Regions from separate parts of the Aliivibrio sp. SR45-2 genome, predicted to be linked through region 4. Evidence: predicted binding sites of a transcription regulator. Region 4 holds the regulator's gene; each other region holds the start of a gene.
The links. Region 4 encodes CRP, which controls carbon source genes, mostly activating them, when cyclic AMP is high. Its sites were predicted from a motif close to TGTGANNNNNNTCACA; they were not measured.
Positions count from the first base shown of each region.

Region 1: a site for CRP is predicted at 1,928-1,943, ahead of queE (7-carboxy-7-deazaguanine synthase QueE). Genes of this name have one in related genera too.
Region 2: a site for CRP is predicted at 2,048-2,063, ahead of AACV33_RS16515 (YbgA family protein). Genes of this name have one in related genera too.
Region 3: a site for CRP is predicted at 1,864-1,879, ahead of recB (exodeoxyribonuclease V subunit beta). Genes of this name have one in related genera too.

Region 1 is NZ_CAWPRC010000165.1:18,542-21,760, reverse strand. It holds gene ltaE (low-specificity L-threonine aldolase) at 1-525, shown strand, start outside; gene mlc (sugar metabolism global transcriptional regulator Mlc) at 633-1,847, opposite strand; gene queE (7-carboxy-7-deazaguanine synthase QueE) at 2,031-2,711, shown strand; gene pyk (pyruvate kinase) at 2,816-3,219, shown strand, end outside.
Region 2 is NZ_CAWPRC010000177.1:10,234-13,452, reverse strand. It holds gene phrB (deoxyribodipyrimidine photo-lyase) at 1-994, opposite strand, end outside; gene AACV33_RS16515 (YbgA family protein) at 984-1,928, opposite strand; gene tyrR (transcriptional regulator TyrR) at 2,077-3,219, shown strand, end outside.
Region 3 is NZ_CAWPRC010000172.1:13,367-16,585, reverse strand. It holds gene recB (exodeoxyribonuclease V subunit beta) at 1-1,750, opposite strand, end outside; gene recC (exodeoxyribonuclease V subunit gamma) at 2,086-3,219, opposite strand, start outside.
Region 4 is NZ_CAWPRC010000150.1:127,790-131,008, reverse strand. It holds gene astD (succinylglutamate-semialdehyde dehydrogenase) at 1-329, shown strand, start outside; gene AACV33_RS09510 (DUF1338 domain-containing protein) at 342-1,136, shown strand; gene crp (cAMP-activated global transcriptional regulator CRP) at 1,221-1,853, opposite strand; gene AACV33_RS09500 (OsmC family protein) at 2,099-2,500, shown strand; gene hslU (HslU--HslV peptidase ATPase subunit) at 2,574-3,219, opposite strand, start outside.

The DNA of each region.
Region 1 (3,219 bases), on a different contig from region 4:
AATTTAGCGCTTCACTTAGACGGCGCTCGTGTTTATAACGCAGCAACAGCACTTAATGTTGATATTAAAGAGATCGCACAGCATTTTGATAGCATGACTATCTGTTTATCAAAAGGGTTATCTGCACCCATTGGTTCTTTATTGTTAGGCCCGAAAGAGTATATCCAGAAAGCACGCCGCATTAGAAAAATGCTAGGTGGTGGCATGCGTCAAGCCGGTATCCTTGCCGCCGCAGGTAAATTGGCGTTAACTGAGCAAGTTCCTCAGTTAGCTATAGACCACAGCAACGCAAAATACCTTGCTGAACAATTGAATACCGTGGATGGTTTTTCTGTCAATGTTGAACATATTCAAACAAATATCGTATTTGCAAAATTAGACGCGAACGTTGATATACACCACATTGAACAAAAAGCTCAACAGCAAGATATCTTAATCTCTGCGGGTAACCCTATCCGTTTTGTGACACATAAAGACATTTCAAAAGATGATATCGATACGTTTATTGCCTTTTTAAACGCATAGCCCGTTATCGATAACAACAATCTTAATACAAAAAAAGAGCATTCTAATGATGCTCTTTTTTGTTTATACCCACTAAACTTATTCGTTAAAATAAATAGAGCTAAGAATTACCCTTCAATCACTCTCATTAATAACGAGCCATCAAACATTGCCTGTTTCACTAAGGCTGCACCCGGCATCGTCGCTTGAGTGTAAAATCGACTTTCTTCTAATCGTGTATCTTTCGCATATAAAGGAAGAACCTGATTCTGGATACAATCCATGATTGCTGGATATAAAATGTGTTTAGAAAGGTTAATTTCTCCACCAATCAATACAATTTCAGGATTAAATAAGTTCACCATAATGGCGACCGCTTCACCTAAACTGTGCCCAAGCTCAGTGATCACTTGTTTCGCCAAGATATCACCTTCGTTCGCGGCTAAACAAATATTCTCTATCGTGATCACTTTGTTTTTCAATGACGTCTGGTGTCCACTATTGATTAAGTTTTGAACTTGATCGCGCAATGCTTTTGCACTAGCAATGGTTTCTAAACACCCAGAGTTACCACAGTGACAACGTAACCCAAGTTTGTTAATTTGAATGTGCCCCATTTCACCGATATTACCGGTTCTACCTTGCAGCACCTCCCCATTCATAATGATTCCAGCACCCACCCCATGATGTATAGAAACAAGAATCGAATTATCAAATTCTTGTGAATTACCAAAGAGTTTTTCAGCTAAGGCCCAACTTCTGGTGTCATTACCAACAAAAACAGGCAGACCTGTCGCTTCATAAATCTTAGGGCCAAGAGGGAGATTATTCACATTATAATGTGGCATCTGAATCACTAGCCCTTGAGACGACACAATTAAACCAGGCAGTGAGATAGCAATGCTGGTAATTCGCCCAAGAATACGAGCATGCTTTTGGAAAAAACGTTCAATTTCTGTCAACAATTTGGCTAACAGTTCATCTTGCTCTATTTCTTTGATGTTCTGCTTTTCTTCAATGATTTGCTGACCGCCTAAGCTGTGCAAAGCAATGGTTAAATACCCGCGGCCTAAACGAAGTGAAAGGAATTGCCACCCTTCATTATCAACTTTCAACCCAATCGCTGGACGACCGCGACTATTTCCTTCTTGTACCTGCGTTTCTTTGATAAGGTGTGCATCAAGCAGTTCACGCGTAATTTTAGTTATGCTTGCAGGCGCTAAATGACTCTCTTTTGAGAGCTCGATTCGAGAGATAGGGCCACGTTGGTCAATTAGTTTATAAACCCGTCCTGCATTTACTTGTTTTAAGTGATCAATCTGTCCGGGCTGTGCCACGTACATGGGTGTCTCCAGTAAAAAAATGTAGCAATAAATCATTTTTTTACTTTGCGAAGTAATTGTGAAGCTTAAGAGTTAACCTACGTGACTTTAATCACGAAGTTTATGAAATATTTACTGAAAATGCGACTTTAACCCGTATTTCATCCACCGAATTTTATAGTTTTTTATTTGAGTAAAATAATTATGTCATCCGCGTTATTTAAAATTAATGAGTTATTTGAAACCATTCAAGGTGAAGGCACTTTTACAGGTGTACCCTCTATTTTCTTACGTTTGCAAGGTTGCCCCGTGGGCTGCTCATGGTGTGATACCAAACAAACATGGGATGTGGAATTAAGCGATAAAACAGACCTAGCGACCATTCTAGCCAAAACTGAAGACGCACCAAGCTGGACTGAATTAACGGCGTTACAAATTATCGATATGTTAGTTCAACAAGGGTATACCGCAAAACACATGGTTATCACCGGTGGTGAACCTTGTATGTATGATCTCACCTCATTAACAGAAGAATTAGAAAAGAACGGTTACCGCTGCCAAATTGAAACCAGTGGCACCTATCCTATTCTTACTTCAGATAACACTTGGGTGACCGTGTCACCAAAAATAAATATGAAAGGTAAGCTTCCAGTATTAGACGAAGCCCTAATGCGCGCCAACGAAATCAAACACCCTGTAGGCACCACTAAAGACATAGAACAGCTAGAAGCGCTATTGGATGGTGTTAATCTATTAACTGATGTAACGATTGCATTGCAACCGATTAGCCAGAAACCACGCGCTACCGAACTGTGTATTGAAACCTGTATTAAGAAAAACTGGCGACTTTCTATACAAACACACAAGTATTTAGCGATTGCGTGATAAAGTTTTACAATTTCCTTGTTTGAATCATGGAAATGTCATCATTCTCGATATATGTTTATCTAATAATGAAGTAAATACAATAACATCCTCTTGGAGATAATATGTCTAACAGACTACGTAGAACAAAAATCGTTTGTACTCTTGGCCCTGCAACTGACCGTGATAACAATCTTGAAAAAATCATTGTCGCTGGTGCAAACGTTGTTCGTATGAACTTTTCACACGGTAGCGCAGAAGACCACATCGAACGTGCAAAAAAAGTTCGTGAAATCGCAGCAAGACTAGGCACTCACGTAGCAATCCTTGGTGACCTTCAAGGTCCTAAAATTCGCGTATCAACGTTTAAAGACGGTAAAATCCACTTAACTATTGGTGATAAATTCACCCTAGACAGCGACTTACCAAAAGGTGAAGGCAACCAAGAAAGCGTTGGCCTTGATTATAAAGAATTACCACGTGACGTTGTAGCGGGAGACGTTCTACTTCTTGATGACGGTCGTGTTCA
Region 2 (3,219 bases), on a different contig from region 4:
TAGGGTAGCCAGTTTCACCATTACACCATTGTTCAAACTGATCTTGTTTATTATTCCACTGAATGTGTTTTTCAAAATCAAGGAACGCGTGGTTCTTCGATAAGCTAGGAAAAAAATAGAGTAAGTGGGTGTAAAATTCTCGCCAAATTAACTCATCAAGCCAAATTTCTTGACCTTGTGAGAGTTGATTATTGGCTTCTAAGTGCAAACTTAAAATACATTGTTTTGCTGAAAGTGCACCAATAGCAAGATAAGGCGATATTTGACTCGTACCATTAATGGCTGGGTAATCACGCTGATCATGATAATCTTGTGATTTCTCTCGGCAAAATAGACGCATTTTTTTAAGTATCGCAGTATTCGAAACTGGCCACACTTTGCTTTCATTATTCATCGATGAGGTAAATTTGCTATCTAAATAAGGTGTTAATGTATTTAACTGTTGTTCAGACAGTGGAACCGAAGGAATGACTTTTTCTATGGTTGGGAAGTGCTGATAAAAATACGCTCGCCATGCTTTTTTAAAGGGGGTGAATACTTTATAAGGTTTCTGGGTTTTATTTATTATTTTACCAACCGTGACGGCGCACTTTGCATTATAGAAGTGACTCTCAATATTCGTTAACTGTGATCTTACATCGGCATCTCGGGCTAATTCATCGGCTTCGTATTCTTTATTCGCAAACAGATGAGTAATATCGAGATCGTTGCAGAGCATTGTAAGTTGCTCTGAGGTATTTTTGAACCACGGGCAAGACACAATAATTAATGGGACGTTTATTTCTTGCAGCTCTTTTTCTAACTCAAGTAAACGTCTTTTGATTAAATCAATTTGAATAGAAGATTTATGGTGTTTTTTCCATTGCGCTTCACTAACGACATAAAGAGCAATGGTTGGTTCTTGATTGGCAAGGGCTGCCGATAACGCAGGGTTATCAGCAATTCTTAAATCAGTTCTAAACCAAACACATTGTGTCGTTGGTTTATAATCCATAGCGTAATCTCAATTCTTGAGGGTATGGATTCAGGAATGATTGTTTGGCTAAATATTCGTTAGTATGTATTCCTAAATGGTGTTTAATTAAGGTTATCGGAGACAATAGAGGCAGTAATCCTTGATTGTATTCTTGAATCACAAGGGCTAATTCTTTTTTCTGTGGTGATTCTAGTTCTTTTTTGAAATACCCTTGTAGGTGCATTAATACGTTTGTATTGTTTTTGCGTGACGCACGAATCGACATGGTTTGCATCAATTGAGTACGATAAATAGCAAAGAACTCGTGGATGTCATAATCCGCGACTTTAGCGACTAACTTACCGAGTTCTTTGTAACCGACGGTTGAATGAGACATTAAGGTGTATTTATAGCGGGAATGAAACGCAATGATTTTCCCAGGTGTTGGGTTGCCATCCATCGATTTATATAAATCATTTAAGCAAAACACACGAGTAATGAAGTTCTCTTTTAATACAGGATCAGAGAGTCGTCCATCTTCTTCTACGGGTAACCAAGGCATCTCTTTCATTAATATTTGAGTATAAAGACCTACGCCATTTTTAGTCGCACTATTTTTACTATAAACTTTGACACGCTCCATGCCACAGCTTGGAGAATTAGCGCAGACAATGTAACCACACATTTCGGTTTCTTTTAATCGATTAACGGTTTTCTGTGAGAATTCGATCATTGAATCGGTGTAGTCAAGTGATGCATTCTTTGAATCGACTAGGGCGATACGCTCTTCGTTAGTAACAAGACGTATGGTTGGTCTAGGAACTGACATTCCACTGCCGACTTCAGGGCAGATTGGAACATAAGTGAAATAAGGGGCAAGCACTTTAGAGGCAAACTTATTACTTTTGTGCCCGCCATCAAAACGAACACTTTCACCATTGACGCATGAACTTATACCAACTTGAATATCCATGATTTACACTCCATTGCTTATTTTTATTATATGTAGTTAATTAAACGAATTAACTCTCCATTTGGATCACTTCAGCTTGACTCTTTTTTTTTACTCACGCAAACTGCCTGTAAACATATTGTGACACCTCTCTTATTAAGGATTGTTTGTGCGTCTTGAAGTACAGTGTAAAGATCGATTAGGTCTAACCCGTGAGTTACTTGATATTCTTGCTTCTCAGAGTATTGATTTACGAGATATCGAGATTGATAAATCGGGCTTAATTTACCTTAACTTTCCTGAAGTTGACTTTGAAGAGTTTAGTCTATTAATGGCAAAAATTCGACGAATCGATGGGGTTATTGATGTAAGAAAAATTCAATTCTTACCGAGTGAACGTCGTAATACCGAATTGCTCGCGGTATTGAGTACATTACCAGACCCTGTTTTTTCGATTAATTTAAAAGGTAAAATTGACACGGTAAATCACGCGGTAATGTCATTGTTTAAATTAGAAAGAGAGGCGTTAATCGCTCAACCAGCGACGGTTCTTGTTCCTGATTTTAATGTCATGCTTTGGTTGGAAGAGTCGCGTATTCGTCAACGTGAATCAATGAAAGTTGATGGTGTTGCTTATGTGATGGAAATTATGCCGGTATACATTACGAATGACAGTAATGCATCGATACTGGTAAGCGCGGTGGTAATCATTAAGCCCGCAGTAGAATCACAGCACGCAAGACCTTTTATCCCTGAATCGTCTAATTTGGGTTTTGAGCATTTTGTCGGCTCATCGACTAAATACAAAAAATTGATTTCTCAAGCGAAAAAACTGTCCGATATTGATCAATCTTTACTTATTCAAGGAGAGACGGGAACGGGCAAAGAAATGCTAGCACGTGCTTGTCATAATGCTTCTATTCGTTCGGGTAAGGCATTTATGGTCGTTAACTGTGCAGCCATGCCTGATGACGTTGCAGAGACTGAATTATTTGGTTATGCCCCTGGTGCGTTTCCGAATATGCCAGAAGGAAAGAAAGGGATTATTGAACAAGCCGATGGCGGAACCGTTTTCTTTGATGAAATCAGTGAAATGAGCCCTCTATTACAGATTAAGTTATTACGTTTCATCCAAGATGGTAATTTTCGTCGTGTTGGAGAAGAGAAAGAAATTCACGTTGATGTAGGCATTATTGGCGCGAGTAAGAAAGAACTTCTAGACTTAGTAGAACAAGGCATATTCCGAGAAGACCTTTATTATCGATTGAACGTGTTGTTTTTAGAGATCCCGCCATTGCGTGAGCGCCCATCA
Region 3 (3,219 bases), on a different contig from region 4:
ATAACGCTTCACGAACCAATTTCCCTTCTTTACCAGTACGAACCAGTACGGCAATATTCCCAGCTTTAATCGCTTCTTTTTTCTCTCCATTTTGTAGATGTGCAGACCCTTGTTGAGAACCGGTCAAAATGGTTTGAATTTGCGCCGCCGTCGATTCCGCCATTACTCGTTGGTAATTGCCTTTGTTTATCGGGTTACCATCTTTGCTTTCTTGTAACCAAAACGTCATTGCTGGCTGAGTTTGATTCTCTAACGACCACGATTTCTGCTCTGCATTTTTTGGGTTATATTTCACCGGATAAAACGGAATATCATCATCGTATAAAAACGGTTGTTTACCATGCTCAAAAATACGATTTACTGACGACACCATATCGGCAGTTGATCGCCAGTTAGTATCAAGAGTGTAGTGATCCGCCACTTGGCGACGAGCCTGAATATACGTAAATATATCTGCGCCACGGAAAGCATAAATAGCCTGCTTTGGATCGCCAATCATGAACAAACCACACTGTGATTGATCTTGATAGATGGTATTAAAAATAGAATATTGAAGTGGATCGGTATCTTGGAATTCATCGATCAGAGCGACTGGGTATTGCTCTCGAATTTTTTCTAGTAATAAGGCGTTCTCTTGATTTTCTGTTGCTTCAGATAACTGACTTAACAAATCATCAAACGATAACCAATTCTTCTGTTCTTTTGCTTGCTGTAAGGTTTCTCGACAGCGATGAATAGCTAAAGATAACAATGGCTGTTTTATTTCTAATGGCTGCGCTAAAAATTCATCAATGAGTTTAAATACCGCGTGTTCTGGCGCTTCACCTTTTTTGGTTTTATCAATTAATAACGATTGAGAAAACTTTTCTAATTTGTCATGAATTTGCAGCGAAGTCGTTGGGTTACTTGCCCATACTGACACTTGCTCTAACCAATTTGGTAAATTCTTTTTAGTGTAACTACGTTTATCAACACCTGAGCCTGAAATTAAGGCTTCAAAATCGGCACAATGCTCTGACCATTGTTTTTTTAATTCATCAATACGAGCAATGCCCTGCTGACAGAACTCTTCTAGTGAGTTTTCTAATGGCTCAACCGTTAAATGCTTTGGGACACCAGTAAGACTATTGCCCATATCACCTAATAATGCAGAAGGGCTTGGCCAGCAATCATAAACACTTTCAGCCACCATTTTTGGCAGATGATAAAAACTACGACGCCAAAAATCTGCGGCCACTTGATGCATTAATTTGGCTTGGTCGGTAACAAATTCACTTTCAAACTGAGCGCCAGATTCAAATGCATTTTGGGTTAGCATACGCTGACAAAAGCCATGAATAGTAAAGATTGAGGCTTCATCCATACTGCGTTCAGCATTCAATAATATGTGTGCTGCCGACTTATGATCAGAAATAGCCGCTAATAACGGGTCAATAACGGGATCGCCACTCTCATAATCACTTTTATGCACAGCACGAGCAAACGCTAAACGAGCATCATGGATCTTAGTTCGAATACGTTCTCTTAATTCTGCGGTTGCCGCTTCCGTAAAAGTCACTACCAGTATTTTATCTACGGTTAATTCTTCACTATGGCGACTGTTCTCATCACCATGCCCTAATAGTAAACGTAGATATAAACTGGCAATGGTAAAGGTTTTACCTGTACCTGCGGAAGCTTCAATTAAACGTGTCCCATGTAAAGGAAACGTCATTGCATTCAATTGATTTGGAGCTGCGATTGTCGTCATCGAACATCACCATTTTTATTTATCATCAACACTCTGTTTTTACAGACTATTTGTGTGACCCATATCGAAGTTCATTAGGAACAACGATAATAAAATTAATAAAGCGACCAATGTGAGATCTTTCTCACGGTTCACTTTTTATGCTTTGTTACACTCAGCGCACTTACAAAGAGCTCATTAAATGTGCATTTGTATTAAAGGATTCGGTCAACCTCTGACCTGTGGCCGTACAGCGAACGCCCTACACTAAAAATGATTTACTGGCGGCCACCCTACTCTTTTCTTCCGTGCTTCTTCTTCAATACCTTATTTCTTAAGCATTGCTTTGTTTTAAATTACCGCTTTTCTTTCTCACTGTGTAACAAGGCATCATGTAATACGTTTTTCGCGTTATCAAAAATAATCTGACCTAATTCGTCACTCCACTCAGGCCACATACGCATGACATAATCATTGCTGTTTTCACCCGCGTAACGAGTTCCACTGTATTCATCAGCCATTTTTTTCAATGCTTTTTCATGAGTTTCTTCATCGTCATTCCACACACCTTTTTTATCAATGTGTGCTTCTAGTCCGGCCAACGCGGCTTTTGGTAAATAAGGCAATGGCGCACAGTTACCAGAAATATAAAGACTTAATATCACTTCTAAATGTTGATACGCTTTTTCTGTTTCGATTGGCTCAAAATGATAAATCGCATCGGTGCCAAACAGGTGAGTAAACTGTTGTTGCTTCATCGCACACAAACAAAGGTGATCAATCCACGTTGCTAAAACTTCATGAGAACGAATTTTACCCCCACGATAACGCAGCATTCCCGCTTGATAACGCTGTTTTAGCCAACCTTGCAATTCCATTTCACCATGAGGAAAAGTAAAGCGTAAACGCACTTCTTGATCCTCTAATGGTGATGTTGTTAATGGTTGAATATGGGCCACTAACTCTTTTACGGTGTTCACTTCTTTATCTGCCGCGATCTCACCAAAGCTACCAATAGGTAATTTTCCTTGCGCTTTTTGTTGCTGATAAAACTCACGACTTAACTGCAATACTTGGTTAGGATCATCATAGGCCAATAACTCCTCTAACAACTCTGATTTCATGCTGTAACCCGTTCTGCCATCAATAGAAAACGGTTCATCATCTTCCACTCGACTCTCTACCGTTTCAAAAAATACTTTTAAACCACGGTTAAAGAAATAGGCTACAGGCAAGCGCCAAAAGCGTTGTAGTTCGGTTAATTCAAGCTCTTTTGATTCGGGTGAAAATACTAAAGGTTCAGTTTGGAATTCTGGCGCAGCTTTTCCTTCCAGTTTTGCGGTTGGTAGCCATTCACTGGCATAACTGGTGTTATCACCCACAAAACTCTGTTGGCTATATGGGACTAATGGATGCTCTATTGTTAATTTTTTAACTAGGTGTTTAGCAGACTCTTCAGGGTTCAGCTCACTATCGCCATCTAGACAATA
Region 4 (3,219 bases):
GACCATTACTACAAGTCGTGCGTTATGAGACATTAGAAGAAGCGGTAGAGCTTGCTAATGACACTCGCTATGGTTTATCTGCGGGTCTAGTATCGACGGATGACAGTGAGTGGGAATACTTTGTTGAACACATTCGTGCAGGTATCGTTAATCGCAATCGTCAATTGACAGGTGCGAGTGGTGATGCGCCATTTGGTGGCCCAGGTGCATCGGGTAATATGAAGCCGAGTGCGTATTATGCGGCAGATTATTGTGCTTATCCAATGGCATCGATGGAAGGTGACGCGTGTGAAATTCCTGCACAATTATCTCCAGGACTAACTCTTTAAGAGGTAACGAGTATGAATAATGTGAATTCTTTATTTTCGGCACTATGGCAAGATTATGTCGTTCGTTTATCTCCTTCTGCTGGGAAGGTTCGACAATTACTGTCTGGCGGTGACGAGATTATTAATGATCACATCGCATTAAGAACGTTTAATCTATCTAAAGTGGGTTTATCTACGTTAGCGGCGCCATTTTTAGCGATGGGCTATAAAGCGTGTGATGAATATGAGTTTGTTGCTAAAAAATTAAAAGCTCAACATTTCGAACACCCAGATCCAAAAGCGCCTAAAGTGTTTATTAGTGAATTATTAGTTGAGGAACTTTCTGTTCAGGCTCAAGATATTATTCATAAGTTAGTTAAACAAGTGCCTGCCCACTATTTTGTTAGTAATGACTTTTTGTCTTCTGGCCGACCTTGGTCATTAAGTTATGAAGAGTACGAAACGTTAGCAAAAGAAAGTGAATACGCTTCTTGGTTGGCGGCTCATGGTTATGGGGCAAATCATTTTACTGTGTATGTTAATCAGTTGGATGGTTTTGATAGCGTGGTGGATGTAAATCAACATCTTCGAAAAGCGGGTTTTTCTATTAATGAAGTTGGTGGAGAAGTCAAAGGATCTCCTGAGGTTCATTTAGAGCAGTCCTCAACGATGGCTGATAAAGTAACCGTAAACTTTACTGAGGGTGAATTTGATATTCCGGGTGGTTTTTATGAGTTTGCCAAACGTTATGCCTTACCTACAGGGGAATTATATCAAGGGTTTGTTGAGGCTTCTGCGGATAAGATTTTTGAAAGTACCGATGGGTAATTTACGTCTTTAGGTCGTAAAGTCTACTCATAAAAAAACGCAGCTTATGGGCTGCGTTTTTATTTGTTTATGGTTATCGTTAAATTAACGAGTGCCGTAAACTACAATTGTTTTACCGTGTGCTGAAATCAAGTTTTGCTCTTCAAGCATCTTCAAGATACGACCAACAGTTTCACGTGAACAACCTACAATTTGACCGATCTCTTGACGAGTGATCTTAATTTGCATGCCGTCTGGGTGAGTCATTGCATCTGGTTGTTTAGCTAGATTCAGTAGAGTCTGAGCGATACGGCCTGTTACGTCTAGGAATGCTAAATCACCCACTTTTTGGCTAGTGATTTGTAGACGAGTTGCCATTTGAGCAGAAAGACGCATCAGAATATCTGGGTTTACTTGAATCAGTTGACGGAATTTCTTGAATGAAATTTCAGCGACTTCACAAGGACTTTTTGCACGAACCCATGCTGAACGTTCTTGGCCTTCTTCAAACAAACCAAGTTCACCAATGAAGTCACCTTGGTTAAGGTAAGAAAGGATCATTTCCTTTCCTTCTTCATCTTTAATCAGTACAGCAACAGAACCTTTTACGATGTAGTAAAGAGTCTCAGCTTTTTCACCCGCGTGAATCAAAGTACTTTTTGATGGGTACTTATGAATGTGACAATGAGATAAGAACCACTCTAATGTTGGATCTGTCTGAGGTTTACCTAGAACCATACTTTATACTTCCTCTGCGTTTGCCAAGTAGGCGATGTCCATTTTAAAATAACTGAGCCAAATATCAGTTTGGCCTATAGAATATGGTTATCGGAACAAGGCTGCATGTTCGTTGAGATAATTGATAAAATAATACCCTGTTTCGCAATCGATTTCTTGACTTTGATCGTATGAATAGTGCGACCAAGGGCACAATTTCGTGAAATGGATCACGAGTTTTCCTTTTATGTTGTAAAGAGGCTTTTATGAATGCTGAAGTTAAATGGATTGATGGATTTACTTTCTTAGGTCAATCACAATCTGGTCACTCTGTTGTTATGGATGGTAATGGTGGAGAAAAAGCACCAAGCCCGATGGAATTGGTATTAATGGCGGCGGGAGGATGTAGCTCTGTTGATGTGATTGATGGCTTGAAATCAGCCAATCAAGCGGTCACGGGTTGTGTCGCTAAGCTATCAAGTGCTCGTCGAGATGTGGCACCAAAATTATTTACTCACGTAAATATTCATTTTGAGATAACAGGGGATAAGCTTGATCCTACGATCGTGGAAAGAGTGACGGCAGATTCTTTACAGAAATATTGTTCAGTGTGTTTAATGCTCGGCTCGGGTATTGAAATGACTCACAGTTGGGAAATCATTGCGTAATTACATTTGAAAAAATTAATGTAAAAAGGCCCGATTCAGTGTTGAATCGGGCCTTTTTTAAAAGGGGGAATGATTACAAAATGAAGCGACTTAAGTCTTCATTTTCAATTAATTCACCTAAACGAGAGGTTACATAAGCGTCATCTACCGTTAAGCTGTCACCGCCTTTCTCTGAAGCATCATAAGAAATTTCTTCCATTAGACGTTCCATTACGGTGTGCAAACGACGAGCACCGATGTTCTCTGTCGTTTCATTAACTCTAAATGCAGACTCTGCAATACGACTAATACCATCTTCAGTAAATTCGATATTGACATTTTCAGTCGCTAATAGAGCGATGTATTGCTCAGTTAGTGAGGCATTTGGCTCGGTTAAAATACGCTTAAAGTCATTTGCCGTTAGCGCTTCTAGCTCAACACGGATCGGTAAGCGACCTTGTAATTCAGGGATCAAATCGGATGGTTTCGCCATTTGGAATGCACCTGATGTGATGAATAGCATGTGATCAGTTCTAACCATGCCATGTTTCGTGCTTACTGTGCTGCCTTCCACTAATGGAAGAAGGTCACGTTGAACGCCTTCGCGAGATACATCACCAGATTGAGAATTTGATCCTTTGCAGATTTTATCGATCTCATCAATAAAGACGATGCCGTGATTTTCTACGTTAAATATGGCTTGTTCTTTTAGCTCTTCAGGGTTGACTAATTTAGCGCCT